Regions from separate parts of the Bacillus cereus group sp. N8 genome, predicted to be linked through region 4. Evidence: riboswitches for the same ligand, from Rfam matches in the RefSeq annotation. Region 4 holds a riboswitch; each other region holds the start of a gene.

Region 1 (4,669 bases), on a different contig from region 4:
TCTGGCCCCAATGTTTTCAGTAATATATGTATTGTTTCATTAAAATCTTTTTGTAATGCATAGTGTAATTCATCTGCTATTACCTCTATACGTTGTTTCAACTCTAAATTTTCAACTTTACTCGTTACAGAATCTACAAAGTTTTTCTTAGAGAAATTAGGATCATGTTTAGAAATAGAATCAGCCATTTTTTCTGCTAATTCTTTGTTGAATAAAAATTTTAACGGAACATATTTACCCATTTTTTCACCCCATTGGTCAGATAAAAACAATGTTTATTTTTTAATCGACAATCCATACACCAAAGTCTCACTAGGAGTCGTAATACTAAAACCTATCGTTTTATAATCAAGTTTCACAGTATCACCAGTGTAATCTGTCGTGAATGAATCCATTTGTACGATAAGATGTGCATCTTCATATACAACATCATCCGCATTATATGTATCCCAAATTAAATCGACATCAACGAAAATGCTACAAGAGTTCGTCATCGTCCCTCTAATGCGAATAATCTTTTTGTCTTCACGTTCTAATCTATGTATAGCAGCTTTTGCTTCATTAGTAATACGAATGTTCATGTAATCCCAACCTTTATGTATATTTCCTCTATTATCGCAAAAACAGTGGCAATAGGGAAGGGAGATGAATTGCAATAAAAAACGAGCAAACAAATTTGTTTGCTCGTTTTATTTTATTTTATTTTAGTTCACATTTATCAAGTGGAATTACTTTCGTTTTCTTAGTAAATTTATATCCTAACCACAGTACTAAGAAGAGTGGTAAACCGATGTAAGAAACGAGTACACCGTTCCAATCGATAGATGCTCCCATAAATGCTCCGTAGTTTTGTCCTAAAATAACGATAACACAAAGTGTAAATGCAAAGATTGGACCGAACGGGAACCATTTTGCTCTATACGGTAAATCTTTTAAATCTTTCCCTTGTGCAACATAAGCTTTTCGGAAACGGTAATGACTAATAGCAATTCCTACCCAAGCAATAAATCCTGACATCCCAGAAGCATTTAATAACCAAATGTATACAACACCGTCACCGTATAAAGAAGCGATGAAAGCAACGCTACCAACAACTGATGTTGCGATTAATGCGTTAACAGGTACACCACGGCTATCTAATTTGCCTAAGAACTTTGGTGCTTTTCCTTGACGAGCTAAATCCCAAAGCATACGAGTTGATGCATACATTCCAGAGTTACCAGCAGAAAGTACTGCAGTTAAAATAACAGCGTTCATAACAGAAGCAGCGAAGGCAACGCCCGCTTTTTCAAATACTAGTGTAAATGGACTTACTGTTACATCACTTGCTGCAAGGCTATCAGTCGTATAAGGAATTAATAAACCGATAACGAGAATTGCTAAAATATAGAATAATATAATGCGCCAAAAGATAGAACGAATTGCTTTTGGAATATTGCGTTCTGGATCAGCAGTTTCACCAGCAGCCACTCCTAATAATTCAGTTCCTTGGAATGAGAAACCAGCAGCCATAAATACACCGATAATTGCCATGATACCGCCATTAAATGGTGCATCTGCAACAGTGAAGTTTTTAAAACCGACAGCTTCGCCGCCCATAATTCCAAAGATCATCATAAAGCCGACAATTAAAAAGATAATAATAGTAACTACTTTAATAAGTGCGAACCAATATTCAGATTCACCAAAACCTTTAACAGATAAATAGTTTAAGAGAAAAATAATAGCTAAGCAAAGTCCACTCCAAATAAGAGAAGGGGTATCTGGGAACCAAAATTTCATAATTAATGTTACCGCTGCGAGTTCCGCCGCTATCGTAATCGCCCAGTTATACCAATAGTTCCATCCAAGTGCAAAGCCAAGTGATGGATCAACAAATTTTGTTGCATACGTACTAAAAGATCCAGTAACAGGCATGTAAGCTGCGAGTTCTGCTAAGCTTGTCATTAAAAAATAAACCATAATTCCAATTGCGGCATATGCGACTAATGCACCGCCAGGACCAGCTGAATGGATAACACCACCACTGGCAAGAAATAATCCGGTACCGATTGTACCACCGAGAGAAATCATCGTAAGGTGACGAGATTTTAATCCGCGTTTTAATTCACCTTGTCCTTGTGTAGTTTGCTTTTTAGAGGTAGCTTGATTCGTTGCGCTATTCATGTTCAACACTCCTTTTCTAGTAAGATAGGAAGGAGCGGGGGAGAAAAATACAAAAAACCGCCAAAAGAATTAGGCGGAACGTTTCACAAATAACCACCCCCATCATACCCTTCCGTTAAGATAGCACCCCACGTCTACACGGTAATTTTGTAAACGTGACAGTTCTGTTCCTTTCGGAGACAGCCCCAGCTCATATTTCCAGAGATGAAATATAAACTTCGGCAACTTTTCCTTTCAAACAGAGTCGGTGACATTCTCTGTGTCTCGGCCGTTCTACTCTTAAAAGTTGCAACCTCTACCTCATCGGATTGATGAGGATTTATTCATTGCTATGATTTTTAATATATGGCAATTGTAATGATTTTCTGAATATATTGCAAGGAATTTTGTTAGGAAAAGTCAAAAAATATCGGTTATTGTATAGGAAACGCTTGCAAAACTCCACCCGAACCTACTGTTATGTAGCAATAAGCAAAGAAAAAATTGTTATACAAATGTTTCGCAAAAAATAATGAAAAACCCTTTAAAATTAAAAGAAAATTCAGAAAATATAATTCGACATAACTATCAAAAGAGGATTATTCCTTACATTTGTTTCAAAAAATAAGTATAAATCTGATAAATAGAATGAATATTCTTTTTATTTTTGGTAAAATTGAAATATTGTTTAATTGAAAAGGGGACATTATTATGAAATTAGAAACGGAAAGATTACATATAGTACCGTGTACGGAAGAATGGATTCAAATTGCGAAAAATCAAGGCTACAATAGCGGCCCGCATATTGTAGGACATATAGGAAATGTAAAACAAGATGAGTCTTTATTACCGTGGGGCCCGTGGTATGTTATTCGGAAAGAGGATGATGTTGTTCTAGGTGATATAGGATTTAAAGGGAAACCAAACGAGGAACATAGGGTAGAAATCGGTTATGGATTTATTGAGAAATATTGGAATAAAGGGTATGCAACAGAAGCAGTTAGTGAATTAATGAAATGGGCTTTTCAAACAGGGGAAGTGGAAACGATTATAGCGGAGACACTCCTTGATAACTATAGCTCCATTCGTGTATTAGAGAAATTACATATGAAAAGAGTAAATAGTACTGAAACGATGGTCAATTGGAAAATAGAAAAATAAAAAATACCGCTCGAAGTAAATCGGGCGGTATTATTATTAATTATGGCAGCATTTGTTTTTGATCTGTTGGATAGCTATTCGTCGCTTGTTTCGAATACTTTGAATGGTTACGAACAGAAATGAAAATGGAGATAATAACGACAAGACCAACTGCAACATAAGAAAGTGTAATAATAGTTGGATCAACTTTAAATGATGTAAGTAATGTACGTATATTCGTAAAGATAATAAGTCCGCCAACGAGTACGCCAAGTAAATGCGACGGAACGATGCGTACTAACCATGCGGCAATTGGTGCGGCAACAATACCACCGAGCATGAGAGAAAATACCCAAATCCAGCTTATTTGTTCCCAACCAAGTGAGATGAAAAAGCCGATTGTTGCAGCGAGTGAAACAGGAAATTCGCTCGTATCTACAGAGCCAATAACTTTTCTAGCGTCATTTCCTCTTGCAAGAAGAACTGGTGTCGTAATAGGTCCCCAGCCACCACCGCCAGTAGAATCAACAAATCCTGCAAAAAGGCCAAGCGGCACAAGTTGCTTAGCAGGCATACGCTTATTTGAAGCAACAATTTGTTTTTGAATGATGAATCGTAATAAAATATAAACCCCTAAAGTAAATAAAAATAAGGAAATGTACGGTTTAATTAAATTACCAGGTAAATTACTTAAAAAACATGCCCCGACAAAAGCACCGATAGCTCCTGGTAATGTAAGTCTAGAAACTGTATATTTATCAACGTTTCCGAATCGTATATGAGATGCACCGGAAGCGGCAGTAGTGACCACTTCAGCTAAATGAACTGATGCAGAAGCAACAGCTGGTGCGATACCAAACATTAATAATAAAGAAGAAGACGTTACCCCATACGCCATTCCAAGCGCTCCATCGATCAATTGAGCGAAAAATCCGATAATAGCAAAGATAATTAATTTCTGCATAAATAATCCCCCTGTAATAATAAATGAAAAAAGCACTTTTCCCGTGTGAGAAAAGTGCCTTTGGTTTTTCCAATCAGCAATAATTAAATTTGTTTCATTATAATACATATTAATCGTATAAATCAACTAGGTTTTAAAGTTTTTTGAATTGAACGAAAGAAAAATAAAATATACAATAAAAGGATGGAGAGAAAGGGGAGAAAGAATATGTTAGCATTTGATCATCTCGTTCACGCAGTTCATGGCACACCGGAGGAAGCGGCAAAACAAATGCAGGCACTAGGTTTTCATACTGCGTTAGGCGGTGAGCATACGACTTGGGGTACTTGGAATAGTTTATGCTATTTTGATTTATCATATATAGAATTTTTAGCAGTTCAGCATGAAGAAAAAGCGAAAGAAGCAGAAAATCCATTAGTA
Region 2 (4,669 bases), on a different contig from region 4:
ACTTGCGATTATCCAACGCGCACCACTTGGTGTTGTATTAGCAATCGCACCGTTTAACTACCCAGTAAACTTATCTGCTGCAAAACTTGCACCAGCATTAATTATGGGTAACGCTGTTATTTTCAAACCAGCAACTCAAGGTGCAATTAGCGGTATTAAAATGGTTGAAGCACTTCATAAAGCTGGCCTTCCAAAAGGTCTTGTAAATGTAGCTACAGGACGCGGTTCTGTAATTGGTGACTACTTAGTAGAACACGAAGGTATCAATATGGTATCGTTCACAGGTGGTACAAACACAGGTAAACACTTAGCGAAAAAAGCTTCAATGATTCCACTTGTATTAGAACTTGGTGGTAAAGACCCTGGTATCGTTCGTGAAGATGCTGACTTACAAGATGCTGCAAACCATATCGTAAGCGGTGCATTCTCTTACTCTGGTCAACGTTGTACAGCTATTAAACGTGTACTTGTACACGAAAACGTAGCGGACGAGCTTGTTGACTTAGTAAAAGCGCAAGTAGCTGAACTATCAGTTGGATCTCCAGAACAAGACAGCACAATCGTTCCATTAATCGACGATAAATCTGCTGACTTCGTTCAAGGTTTAGTTGATGATGCTGTAGAAAAAGGTGCAACGATCGTTATCGGTAACAAACGTGAGCGTAACTTAATTTACCCAACATTAATCGACCACGTAACAGAAGAAATGAAAGTTGCTTGGGAAGAGCCATTTGGCCCAATCCTTCCAATCATCCGTGTTTCTTCAGATGAGCAAGCAATTGAAATTGCTAACAAATCAGAGTTCGGCTTGCAAGCAAGTGTCTTCACAAAAGACATTAACAAAGCATTTGCAATTGCTAACAAAATCGAAACTGGTTCTGTTCAAATTAACGGACGCACAGAGCGCGGCCCTGACCACTTCCCATTCATCGGTGTAAAAGGTTCAGGTATGGGCGCACAAGGTATTCGTAAGAGCCTTGAGTCTATGACACGTGAAAAAGTAACTGTATTAAACTTAGTTTAATCTTATATGTAGAAGCTGATCTAGTTTTAGATCAGCTTCTTTTTATACAATTTAGTTCACGAGTTGTTTCTCCATAGGTAAATTCACATATTCTACAGAAATTTGATACCCTAGCCATCGCTCGGCAATATGTACAAATGATGAAACAGAGCCTGTTGTAAAAAATCGATGCTTCGGATTCAGATTGTCCGACAAAATTCCTTTGTGTTGTAAAATTGTGCTTAACTCTATCGCTGTTTCTTCTGCAGAACTAATAATCGTCACAGCCTCTCCTAACTCCTTTTTTATATAGGACTCTAAAAGTGGATAATGCGTACACCCAAGAATTAACGTATCTATATCTTCTTTCGTTAATGGCAGTAAAGCTTGTTTTACTTGCTGCGTTACATATGCTGTATCTTCTAAGTGATTTTCTACAACTGTAGCTAAAGTCGGGCACGCATGACTATGCACTTCCAAATATGTATCAAGTTCGTGTAATGCTTTTTCGTACATATTAGATTTTATCGTACCTACAGTTCCAATTACCCCGATTTTCCCTTTCTTTGTCACTTTAATTGCAGCTCTTGCTCCCGGATGTATAACACCAATAACTGGAATGGATAGTACTTCTTGCAAATCAGTCAATGCAGCAGCTGCACCAGTATTACATGCTACCACTAGAGCTTTTAATGAAAACTGCTTGAGGAACTCAACCATTTCAAATATGAAAGATTGTACCTCCTCTACACTTCTTGGCCCATACGGACAACGCTCATTATCACCAATATAGTAAATGCTCTCTTTAGGCAATTGTCTTATAATTTCACTCGCAACTGTTAATCCCCCAACTCCCGAGTCTAGTACACCTATTACTGAATTTTTATTACATGCAGACATATAATTCATCCCCTTCTCAATCTTCTAGCGCCAATAACATTTATTATATTATGAAAATTCGATATTACATAATAATCCCTCTCCCTTTTAATCACAAACTCTTCTCTATAATCTGATTATTGCTATATCCATTGACGTATAAAAATACATTTGTTACTCTTAAATACGTTAATTTAATATTTAAATCCTCATTCGTATCTCGGTGAGGTAGAGGTTGCAGTCATTAAGAGTATCATTTCAGGAGATGTAGTGGCATTGATGAAGAAATGAGAAAGGAATGATTGCCGAAGTAAGTCGTGTCCACCATGCACGCTTGCTGGGTCTGCATTTAATAAGTGCAGAACTGTCACAAACGTTTCCGTTTGTGGAGAGCTATCGAGAGGTATGTCGTGGGTTTCTTATAAGATAGAAAGCATGTAGCGGCAAATTACGTGCTTTTTTTGTTTTGTTTGGGACTTCTCTTCCTGACTTCGGAAGACATACATATCTCCTCGCTTGACTTGGTTATACTAACTTTGGAGGTATTTTCTATGCAACAAAAAAAATGGGGCTTTTGGGTACTAACAGCTTTCGTTGTCGGTAACATGGTTGGCGCTGGTATTTTCATGGTGCCAAGTACGTTGGCACAAACAGCAAGCCCACTCGGTGTCACTTTAGCTTGGTTAACAACAGGGTTTGGTGTTTTAATGCTAGCTCTTGTTTTCGGTAATTTAGCAATTCGTCGTCCTGATTTAACGACAGGACCACAAAGTCATGCATATGCTTTATTCTCAACACCAAAAAGAAAGAAAATGGCTGGTTTCAGCATGGTATGGGGATATTGGGTTGCAAACTGGGCAAGTAACGTTGCCATCATTACATCTTTCGCGGGATATTTATCACTCTTCTTCCCGATTATGAAAGATACGCGACTATTATTTTCAATCGGCTCGTTCGATATAGAAGTTGGAAAGCTCATTACATTTACTATTTGTTCCGTCTTACTTTGGGGAACTCATTTAATATTAACAAACGGTGTAAGCGGAGCTGGGAAACTAAACTTCTTAGCAACAACAACGAAAGTAACTGGATTCCTTCTATTCATTGTCGTTACGTTATTTGCGTTCGAAGCTTCAAAGTTTGGACAATGGTACACACCGATGATCGATAAAGAAGGCGTATCACACGGTCTCCTTTCACAAGTGAATTTAGCGGCTCTTACAACGCTTTGGGCATTTATCGGAATTGAATCAGCAGTTCTTTTATCAAATCGTGCTACTTCTCCAAAAACAGTAAAGCGTGCAACAGTTGCAGGGTTACTAATTACAGTTGCCATTTACCTAGGAATTACAATTTTAACAATGGGTGTACTTCACGTTGATAAATTACAAGCTTCGGAACGTCCATTAGCAGATGCATTAAACGCTGCAATGGGTCATGGCGGTGGGAAACTTATGGCATTACTTGCTCTTACTTCCCTATTCGGTTCCATCTTAGGCTGGATTTTATTAAGCTCAGAAGTACCTTATCAAGCAGCAAAAGAAGGTTTCTTCCCTTCCTTCTTCGCGAAAACAAATAAAAAAGGAAGTCCAATTCATTCACTACGATTAACAAACATTATGTCGCAAGTGTTCTTATTCTCAACATTATCAGGAACAATTGCAGAAGCTTATACATTCGTTATTACCGTATCAACACTGGCCTACCTCATTCCATATCTCGTCTCACCAATCTTCCAGTTAAAACTAGTCGCAACTGGTGAAACGTATAAAAATGAAATGCGGGCAAGAATTACAGATGGTATAGTCGCAGTGATCGCGCTTTGCTATGCGCTATGGGTTATTAAAACAGGCGCATCCGATATAAAAACGTTCCTTCTCGGAATCGGTTTATTCGTAATTGGCTTTGCCTTCTATCCATTAATGAATCGTGATCAGAAAAAAAATAACGAAAAGAAAAACGAGCAAGTTGCGTAACGCAATTTGCTCGTTTTTTGCTTAATAAAACATATATAATAGAACAAAGAGGTGAAAAACATGTCAATTGAATCACTATGGAGCAGTCGCTTCCAACAACATATGCAAAATATCATTACATACTTTGCACGTATGATTAACGGTTTACTATATAGCTTTATCTTTATTTCATGCGTTGGCGCATACTACTATGCTCAGTTTCTAAAAACATCTCCTTCTAAAGGAATATCTTTACTACTCATCACCGTTGTACTGACATTCATTATAACGAGATGCCCAATCCGTACATTTATTCAAAAACCTGATGCTGTCTATTTGCTTGCATTAGAAGAGAAATTAACATCTTATTTTAAAAAATCTCTTCTATATAATTACATCATTCAGCTTTTCCCATTATTATTTACGTTCCTGATTCTCGTTCCACTTGCACTGCAATCATTACAAGTAACTGTACCTTTCTTATGTACAATCTTTATCGTTTTAATGATTACGAAAGCTTGGAATATGTACATACATTGGATGTGGCGTGATAGTCATGAAAAAAACATATGGTTCATTATTCGTATTACTTGTAACGCCCTAATCATTTACATGCTGTTTTACTCAGCAAATGTTCTCATATTGGCCGGATTACTCTTACTACTTGCTTTCCTGCTTCTATATACGAAAAAACAGCCTACAAAACGAATACCGTGGGATTACATAATCGAACAAGAAGAAAAAATGGACGTTCGTTTTTATCAATTTGCTAGCATTTTCACCGATGTTCCGCAACTGAATAAGCAAGTAAATAAAAGAAAATGGCTTACAA
Region 3 (4,669 bases), 330 kb from region 4:
TCACAATTCTGTTTTTTTTCAATCCTAGTTTTCCGATATATTTTAATTATTTTATAAAAAAGGAATTGCCCCTCAGAACAACTCCTTTTCCCTACCTAAACAAGCTCTTTAATACGTATGCGATCGTTCCCAATAATATTTTCATACGTTTCACGCTCTACAACGATTTGTGATGTTCCGCCTTTTGCAAAGACGACAGCTGGTCTACGAATACGATTATAATTATTCGCCATCGAGTACCCATATGCCCCCGTACAAGAAATTGCTAGTAAATCAGAAGAAGCAACTTGCGGTAAGTTAATATCCCAAATCAGCATATCTCCACTTTCACAGCATTTCCCAGCGATCGAAACGAGTTCCTCATTCTCATCATTCCCTCGATTCGCTAACATTGCTTCATAACGAGCGTTATATAAAGCTGGTCTTAAATTATCTGTCATCCCACCATCGACTGAAACATATTTCCGAATACCAGGAATCTCTTTCACCGATCCAACTGTATAAATTGTTGTTCCAGCATCACCTACGATACTACGACCCGGTTCAATCCATATTTCTGGAAGCGGGTATTCACATACTGTAAACTGCTCTCTTATCGTACTCGTTACAGCCTCCACATATGTTTCAAGTGTTAACGGTGTATCAGACTCCGTATAACGTATACCGAAACCTCCACCTACATTCAATACTTTCACTACATAGTTTGTTCGCTCTCTCACTTCTTCTAAAAATTGACGTAGTACTTCAATTGCTCGAACAAAACCAGCCGTTTCGAATATTTGTGATCCGATGTGCGAGTGAATTCCTAGCACATTATAATTTGATTTTTGCAAAGCTAGCTCAATTGCTTGCATCGCTTGACCATTTGAAACACCAAATCCAAATTTCGAATCCTCTTGACCTGTTGTTATATATTCGTGTGTATGTGCCTCTACTCCTGGCGTTACACGGATTAATATGTTCACAAACTTTCCATGTTGCACTGCTAAATCATGCAAAATTTCTAATTCCAAGAAATTATCTACGACAAAACAACCAATATTCGCCTGAAGAGCCATCACAATCTCTTCTTCTGTTTTATTATTGCCGTGAAAATGAATGCGCGATGCTGGAAATCCTGCTTGAAGCGCAGTATATAATTCTCCTCCAGAAACAACATCTAATGACATATTCTCTTCACGAGCTACTCGGCACATCTCCATGCACAAGAACGCCTTGCTTGCATATGCTACTTGATAAGAGAAACCACTTTCTTTAAAAGCACGATGAAACGCGCGGCACTTTCCTCGAATAGACTCTTCATCGTATACATAAAGTGGTGTTCCGTATTGTTTTGCTAGCTGCGTCGTATCGCACCCACCAATTTCTAAGTGTCCTTGCCCATTGATTCGGCTTGTGCCGTGTAAATACATTTGAATTCCTCCCTTATTTCCTCTAAAACTCATAACCCCAATCTTCTATTCATTGCAGCACGCTTTTAGATAGACAAAAAACGCGCGGAACAATGTTCACACGCGTTTCTTATTAGGAAAAATATATATTGAAAAAATAAACGAGTTGTTATCTTCTCAAAATAAGAAACCGCATCAACATCTCCAAATAGCTCTCCATAAAATAAATCTTATGACAGTACTACATTTATTCAATGCAGTCCCAATATATGAATAAGATGGTTATTCTTATATTTCGGCAATAGTCCCTTTCAACCTATGATCACAGATTCCATTAAATCTCCCATAGCTTACTCTTTCCTATCGCGGCCTCTACCTTTGAGAGTAGATGAGGTAAGTCTATTTAATTTTCAAACATCTAATTGTTGCTATTAACAATACCAAAGGAACATTTTATTTGTCAAACAATTTTTTAAATTGTTTTTTTACAGTTTAATTTCGTTTCATCCGGTAAGCGCTTTATAGATATTTTTGTAACAGTCCATTCTCCTTCTTCATTGTTAAATGTCATACTTATCTTCTCAAATGGAGGAAGTACTTTACCACCTATTCCTGATTCATATTTCGTTATTTCAATTACTGCTTGAAATAAATATGTACCGCTATAAAGTTTTTTTAAACTAATAATTTTAGGACAATCAAACGGTTTTAATTTTCCATATTGCTTCTCAATCGCTTCATTTATTTTTGGAAATAACACAGAATAAAGAGCATCTTCCATGAGCTGTGCATCATATTGTGCTACTGATACACTCGGTGAAGAAAAAAGCATAAAACTAATGCATACTATTAGATATAATAATTTTCGCATCATAACCTCCGTACCATTGCGATACTTTCTATGTTTAACGAATGATAATAATCATACATAGAAATTCCATTTTATTGTCTCCCACTTCGCTTTTTCTACTCAATTGTTGCAAAAAAAGCCCACAACCCGCTTTTATTTTCGTATAATGATACTCATAGTATAATAATCATAATAATAAAGGACTGTTCGTATATATAAAGTGAAGCGCTATTCAAAGGGACTCACAAGAACTGTCATGCTTTTAAGAGAGGAGTATATTATGCTACAACGTCTGTTTCCAAAATTACGATTTGCACTAGTTGCAGTCGTTTTATTATGGATAAAAACATATATTGTGTACAAGCTAGCATTTGATATTAGAATTGATAACTTCTTTGAAGAATTTATGCTTTTTATTAACCCACTAGCTTCGTTACTTTTATTTTTTGGTTTCGCTTTACTTGCATCTAAGTACCGAAACCGAATTATTATTGTAATTAGTTTTATACTGTCATTTATTTTATTTGGAAATGCAATGTTTTACGGGTTCTATAACGATTTTGTTACTTTCCCTGTTTTATTCCAAACAAATAATATGGCTGACTTAGGAACGAGCATTAAAGAACTATTTACGTATAAAACATTACTTTTATTTGCAGATGCAATTATTTTAATGTTTATTTCACGTAAATTCCCATCATTCTGTGACAAGACGCCGCTTTCTCGCTCTGAGAAGCGAACTTTCTTTAGCGGTGTAACAGCATTATTAGCACTACAAATTGTTGTTTCAGTTATATATAAACCACAAATGTTCTCACGCTCATTTGATCGTCAAACTGTCGTGAAAAATTTAGGGTTATACACATATCATCTATTTGATATTACCCTTCAATCTAAGTCTTCAGCCGAGCGTGTATTTGCAAGTGGAGACGGGTTCTCTGAAATTAAAAACTATACAGACTCAAAAGATAAACAAGTTGATAAAAACTTATTTGGAGCTGCAAAGGGTAAAAATGTAATTTTAATTTCAATGGAATCTACACAAAGTTTTGTTATTAATAAAAAGATAAATGGAAAAGAAATTACTCCATTTTTAAATGAGTTTATTAAAGATAGTTTCTATTTTGATAACTTCTATCATCAAACGGGACAAGGTAAAACTTCTGATGCTGAATTTATCGTTGAAAACTCACTTTATCCGTTAGACCGTGGTTCTGTATTCTTCACTCATGCAACGAATGAATATACAGCTACAGCAGAACAATTAAAGAAATACGGATATTCTTCTGCTGTCTTCCATTCAAACGATAAAACGTTTTGGAATCGTGATGTAATGTACCCTGCACTTGGATATGATCGTTACTTTAATTTAAATGATTACGTAGGCACGGAGCAAATGTCTGTCGGTTGGGGATTAAAAGATAAAGAGTTCTTTGAACAATCTATTCCAAAGCTAAAATCTTTACCACAACCGTTCTATACAAAATTTATTACTTTAACAAACCATTTTCCATTTCTTCTAAATCCAGAAGATCAATATGTTGATGAGTTTAATTCGGAAAGCGGCGTTCTAAATCGCTATTTCCCAACGGTCCGCTACACGGATGAAGCTCTCAAATTATTCATTAACCAATTAAAAGAAGAAGGACTTTACGACAATTCTGTTATTGTCATTTATGGAGATCACTACGGCATTTCCGAAAACCATAATGCATCTATGGCTCAGTTCCTTGGGAAAGACGCTATTACACCGTTTGATTCTATGCAATTACAGCGCGTCCCTCTTATTATTCATGTACCTGGTCAAGAAGGAAAAGTTATTTCTAAAGTATCAGGACAAATTGATATTAAACCGACGCTTCTTCATTTACTTGGTATTAAAACAAATCAATCAGTTGAATTTGGAACTGACTTATTTATAAAAGAAAAAGACCCTCTCATGGTAATGCGCGATGGTAGTTTTGTAACAGAGGATTATGTGTACACAAAAAATATGTGCTACAAAAAAAGCTCCGGTGAAGAGGCAGATGTAGCGCTATGTCAGCCGTATATTGAAAAAGCAAAAACAGATTTAAAACTATCCGACAAACTGATCTATGGAGATTTATTACGATTCGATCCTAATAATCGATATAAAACTGGAACGATGATAACAAAATTTGAATAATGTAAGAAGCAACTTTATGAAAAGTTGCTTCTTTTTTTACTTATACTTCAATCTTGTCCTCTATGAAATCTTTCACAAATTGGGAATTTCTTTCGTATGAGGAAGAAATTTATGGTATGATAAAATAAGTAAACTTTCATACACTAATTAAGAATTTATAACAGAAAGCAAGGGATCAGATTTTGTATAGAGCAGCTATTCCAAACTTATTTACGCTCGGAAATTTATATAGCGGATTCTTGTCAATTGGCTATGCATCTT
Region 4 (4,669 bases):
TTGTTCATTCACTAGCGAAGTGGAAAAGATTCGCACTACATGAATACGGCTATGAAGCTGGTGAAGGCTTATATACAAACATGAACGCGATTCGTCGTGATGAAGAACTAGATGCAACACATTCCATTTACGTTGACCAATGGGATTGGGAAAAAATTGTTCAAAAAGAATGGCGCACTGTAGAATACTTGCAAGAAACAGTACGAACAATTTATGGAATATTCAAAGATTTAGAAGATCACTTATTTGAAAAGTATCCGTTCCTTGGAAAGTATTTACCAGAAGATGTTGTTTTCATTACTTCCCAAGAACTAGAAGATAAATATCCAGAATTAACACCGAAAGATCGTGAACATGCAATAGCGAAAGAACACGGTGCAGTCTTTATTATCGGAATTGGTGATGCACTCCGTTCAGGTGAAAAACACGATGGACGTGCAGCTGACTATGATGATTGGAAATTAAACGGTGACATTTTATTCTGGCACCCAGTACTACAAGCTTCATTCGAATTATCATCCATGGGAATCCGTGTTGATAGTAAATCACTTGATGAACAGTTAACGAAAACTGGTGATGACTTCAAACGTGAGTATGATTTCCATAAAGGTATATTAGAAGACGTACTACCATTAACAATTGGCGGTGGTATTGGACAATCAAGAATGTGCATGTACTTCTTACGTAAAGCACATATCGGTGAAGTTCAATCTTCTGTATGGCCTGATGATTTACGTGAAGCTTGTAAGAAAGAAAACATTCATCTGTTTTAATAGAAGAGAGAGAATAGCTTAAATATAGAGCTATTCTCTCTTTTTTTATTGTGTAAACGAATAGTTTACAGTGGCTTTTACCAATAGTTTCTGTCATTTGTATCTCCTTTCATGTCATAATTTATTAAAGGAGGAGACGTTATGAGCATAGGAGAACCGCTAAAAAAACTACGAGAATCAAAGCTTTAAAGAGAAAATACATATTGATGAAGAAGAGGCGGATTTTGAGAAAGAGAATGAGTTTGGTTTTTATATTGGCTGCGGATTATTAATTATGAGTGCTTTCATTGACTATGAAGGAATTCAAGGGAAAGAGCGATAAGATATATAATGAAGAGTGGGAGGAGTCAGTTATATTTCCTAGGAAAGGATATAACGAATAATTTAATTGTTTTATAATAATTTTTTGATGTTGATAATATGTTAAAAAGCTGTTTGTGTAGAGGCTTGAAATCCATGTGTAAAATGATAATAAAGTTTTAAAAGCTCAAACAAGTATAACCCCGTCCTAACTTTAGGACGGGGTTATACTTGTTTAATTTTGAATGAATTTCTGTTTGGCATAGCCAACGACTTTTTATCCCGCTAAAGCCCGATTGGTGAGAGCTAATAATCAGTGGGGAGGAACACCCTCCCACTGATTAAAGTTTCACTTTATAAAACGTCACTTACTTATTTGTTACCGAGTTCTTCCGCTAAACCGATTAAAATTCCTTCGGTTCCACGAATGTAGCAGAGTCGATACGAGTCCTCGTACTGAACTACTTCGCCAACGAGCTCTGCACCATGCTTAGTAAGTCTGGATACCATTTCGTCAATGTCCTCAACGGTGAACATGACACGCAGATAACCGAGAGCGTTTACAGGAGCTGTCCGATGATCTGCTATAGTAGGTGGGGTGAGAAATCGTGAAAGTTCAATTCGGCTGTGGCCATCTGGCGTAACCATCATAGCAATCTCTACGCACTGAGAACCGAGTCCAGTTACGCGACCAGCCCATTCACCTTCGACAGTGGCTCGCCCTTCGAGGTTCAGGCCAATCTCTTCGAAGAAAGAGATTGCGTCATTAAGGGATTCTACAACGATGCTGACATTGTCCATTCTTAGTAATTTGTTTTTTGTCATAGTCTTTATCTCCTTATGTGTAAAAATTTATCCCGCTATTTGCAGGTAGTAAGATTCCCACCTCAAAATTCGGCGAATGCGAGGAAGTTAGGTGGTAGATAACTGCCCAATTGTTGAAGAGAACGACTTGCTTCTATTTTTTAACAATTTTATTATTTTTCAAACGACTTTATTTTAAACTAAATAACCTTTTTCTCACTTTCCACTATGCAAACAGCTTTCTATTTATATAGGAAGGAAATAGATTAATATAATTTGTTGTAAGTTTTACTGGCGGAAATTAGCTCATTTGCACTAAAGGCTCAATTTTCGCCATAAATGATTGATGTAGTGCTTCCACACCATCTACTAAGTGAATTCGATCAATGACAACTGATACTTTAATTTCAGATGTACTTACCATTTTAATATGAATACCGTCTTCTTTTAAAGTAGTGAACATATTTGCAGCGACACCTGGGTTAGATACCATACCTGATCCTACAATTGATACTTTTGCTAAATGATTTTCATATTCCACAGATTCATAGTGAAGTGCTTCTTGATTTTGTTCCAATACTTCTAATGTTTCTCTTAAATCATTAGAATGGATTGAGAAAGAGAGGTGAACAGTTCCTTCATTTGTAATACTTTGAATAATAATATCTACATTAATATGTGCCGCTGCTAACGTAGAGAAAACTGTTGAAAGTGCACCTTGTTCTAACCCTTTAATTGTGACGCGTGTAATGTTATCCTCAAATGCAATACCTTTAACGATTGATTGTTGTTCCATGTTACATTCTCCCCTTACAATTGTTCCGTTTTCTTGTTCCATACTTGATCGTACTTCTAAAACTACATTATGATTTTTAGCAAATTCAACAGCGCGTGGGTGTAACACGCCAGCACCGAGATTGGCAAGCTCTAACATTTCGTCATAAGAAATTTCATCTAATTTATAAGCAGTTTTTACAACACGTGGATCAGTCGTATATACGCCGGTCACATCCGTATAAATATCACATTTTTTTGCTTTTAATGCCGCTGCTAATGCAACAGCAGTCGTATCGGAGCCACCGCGGCCAAGTGTTGTAATTTCATTTTCTTCACTTATTCCTTGGAAACCAGCTACTATAACAATCGTGCCTTTAGTAAGATAGGACTGAATACGATCAGTATTAATGTCAGTAATCCGTGCACTACTATGTACAGATTCAGTCGTAATACCAGCTTGCCATCCTGTTAATGAAATTGCATTATAACCTTTTGTTTGTAGTGCCATTGTTAATAGTGAAATGGTTACTTGTTCTCCTGTAGATAGGAGTATATCCATTTCACGTTTACTTGGATTTTCAGTAATAGCGTTAGCAAGTGCGACAAGTTCATCTGTACTTTTTCCCATTGCTGAAACGACAGAGACAATGCTATGTCCTCGTTCATATTCTTCAATAATTAAGCTTGCTACATGTTGAATGCGTTCGACGCTTCCAACAGAAGTACCGCCAAACTTTTGTACAATCGTTTCCATTACGAATTCCTTCTTTCGTCCATTTTTAAGAATAGGTTAGGACATATACAAATCCCAATATTCCTGTAGTTACCAGAGAGAAAAACAAAAAACACCATCTCAAATAAGTGAGGATGGTGCTGTTACAGGAAAAGGGAAACAGAAAACGGAGCTAATAAAAAAACCGCCAAAAAAGGAATATCATAAAGATGATATCTCTTTTTTGTAGATAGCTCTTCACACGTACATGTCTGTACATATGACAGTTCTGTTTCTATTCGAAAACAGCCCCAATTGATAAATGCAGAGAAATTTATCAATTTCGGCAACACTTCCTTTCTTCTAAATTCATAGACATCTCTGTGTCTCCTTTAGAATACTTATAAGCGTTGCGACCTCTATCTCACGTTTTAGGCGAGAGTGTTTGATTTATGAAGTTGTTGGTAACATTTGTTTTATAATAATTTAAATTTTTCAGGGAATCAAGTGTTTTATATATTTTTTAAAAATTCTATCTTTTTTGAAGGTTAGTTTGTGAAAAGTGTAGCAAAATAAATTCGTTGCATGTACATTAAAAATATAGAGCATGGGAGGTGGAAGGATGGGCAAGAAAAAGCCTATTTATGTAGCGATAGAAATGAAAACAACAATGGAGAAATTATGGAAATATACGCAAGAACCGGACCTACATACAGAGTGGGATGCACGTTTTACAGAAATCTCGTATTTGGAGAAAAAGGAGGGGGAGCCGCAGAAGTTTTTATATAAAACGAAGATTGGTTTCGGACTTGAAATAGCTGGAGAAGGAGAATCGATAGGTGAAGTAAGAAAAGAAACTGGAGAGCGCATTTCTTCTTTAAAATTTTGGACAGACAATCAATTATCACTTATACAAATCGGGCGTGGTTATTGGAAATATACACCGAATGAAGAACATATTTATTTTGAGACGAAATATGATTATGATACAAGGTTTGGTCGTATAGGAAATGTGATAGATTCATATGTTTTTCGACCTTTATTTGGCTCTGCGACTGCTTGGAGTTTTGATGCTTTAAAATTATGGTTAGAAAAGGGACTTCATCCTAAGTTGTTAATTAGAAGAACGATGACGTATTGGCTCGTTTGCTTTTTATTTGCCTTCGTATGGTTATATCAAGGGATTGTACCGAAAGTGATTTTTACTCATCCAGAGGAACTGAAGATGCTTTCTGAGTTAATCGGATCGAATGAAAGTAGTATTTTTATACTTAAAATAGTTGGATTTTTAGAAATAATATGG

The links. Region 4 has a riboswitch for lysine ahead of JDS80_RS04410 (aspartate kinase). Riboswitches for the same ligand answer to the same signal wherever they lie in the genome.
Region 1: another riboswitch for lysine. It lies ahead of JDS80_RS17905 (amino acid permease); the one in region 4 lies ahead of JDS80_RS04410 (aspartate kinase).
Region 2: another riboswitch for lysine. It lies ahead of JDS80_RS22050 (amino acid permease); the one in region 4 lies ahead of JDS80_RS04410 (aspartate kinase).
Region 3: another riboswitch for lysine. It lies ahead of lysA (diaminopimelate decarboxylase); the one in region 4 lies ahead of JDS80_RS04410 (aspartate kinase).

What each region holds. Positions count from the first base shown of each region.
Region 1 covers NZ_JAEHBK010000012.1:36,436-41,104, forward strand. Annotated here, with positions in the region: gene JDS80_RS17895 (DNA alkylation repair protein) at 1-242, opposite strand, end outside; gene JDS80_RS17900 (iron-sulfur cluster biosynthesis family protein) at 276-581, opposite strand; gene JDS80_RS17905 (amino acid permease) at 700-2,166, opposite strand; lysine riboswitch at 2,280-2,472, opposite strand; gene JDS80_RS17910 (GNAT family N-acetyltransferase) at 2,857-3,306, shown strand; gene JDS80_RS17915 (sulfite exporter TauE/SafE family protein) at 3,347-4,249, opposite strand; gene JDS80_RS17920 (VOC family protein) at 4,457-4,669, shown strand, end outside.
Region 2 covers NZ_JAEHBK010000019.1:27,621-32,289, forward strand. Annotated here, with positions in the region: gene gapN (NADP-dependent glyceraldehyde-3-phosphate dehydrogenase) at 1-1,024, shown strand, start outside; gene racE (glutamate racemase) at 1,076-1,903, opposite strand; lysine riboswitch at 2,104-2,286, shown strand; gene JDS80_RS22050 (amino acid permease) at 2,434-3,858, shown strand; gene JDS80_RS22055 (ABC transporter permease) at 3,919-4,669, shown strand, end outside.
Region 3 covers NZ_JAEHBK010000002.1:399,330-403,998, forward strand. Annotated here, with positions in the region: gene lysA (diaminopimelate decarboxylase) at 96-1,412, opposite strand; lysine riboswitch at 1,593-1,774, opposite strand; gene JDS80_RS06160 (DUF3888 domain-containing protein) at 1,864-2,262, opposite strand; gene JDS80_RS06165 (LTA synthase family protein) at 2,522-4,408, shown strand; gene pssA (CDP-diacylglycerol--serine O-phosphatidyltransferase) at 4,591-4,669, shown strand, end outside.
Region 4 covers NZ_JAEHBK010000002.1:69,785-74,453, reverse strand. Annotated here, with positions in the region: gene asnA (aspartate--ammonia ligase) at 1-773, shown strand, start outside; partial or broken gene JDS80_RS32320 (helix-turn-helix domain-containing protein) at 952-1,080, shown strand; gene JDS80_RS04415 (VOC family protein) at 1,446-1,898, opposite strand; gene JDS80_RS04410 (aspartate kinase) at 2,179-3,408, opposite strand; lysine riboswitch at 3,610-3,796, opposite strand; gene JDS80_RS04405 (DoxX-like family protein) at 3,989-4,669, shown strand, end outside.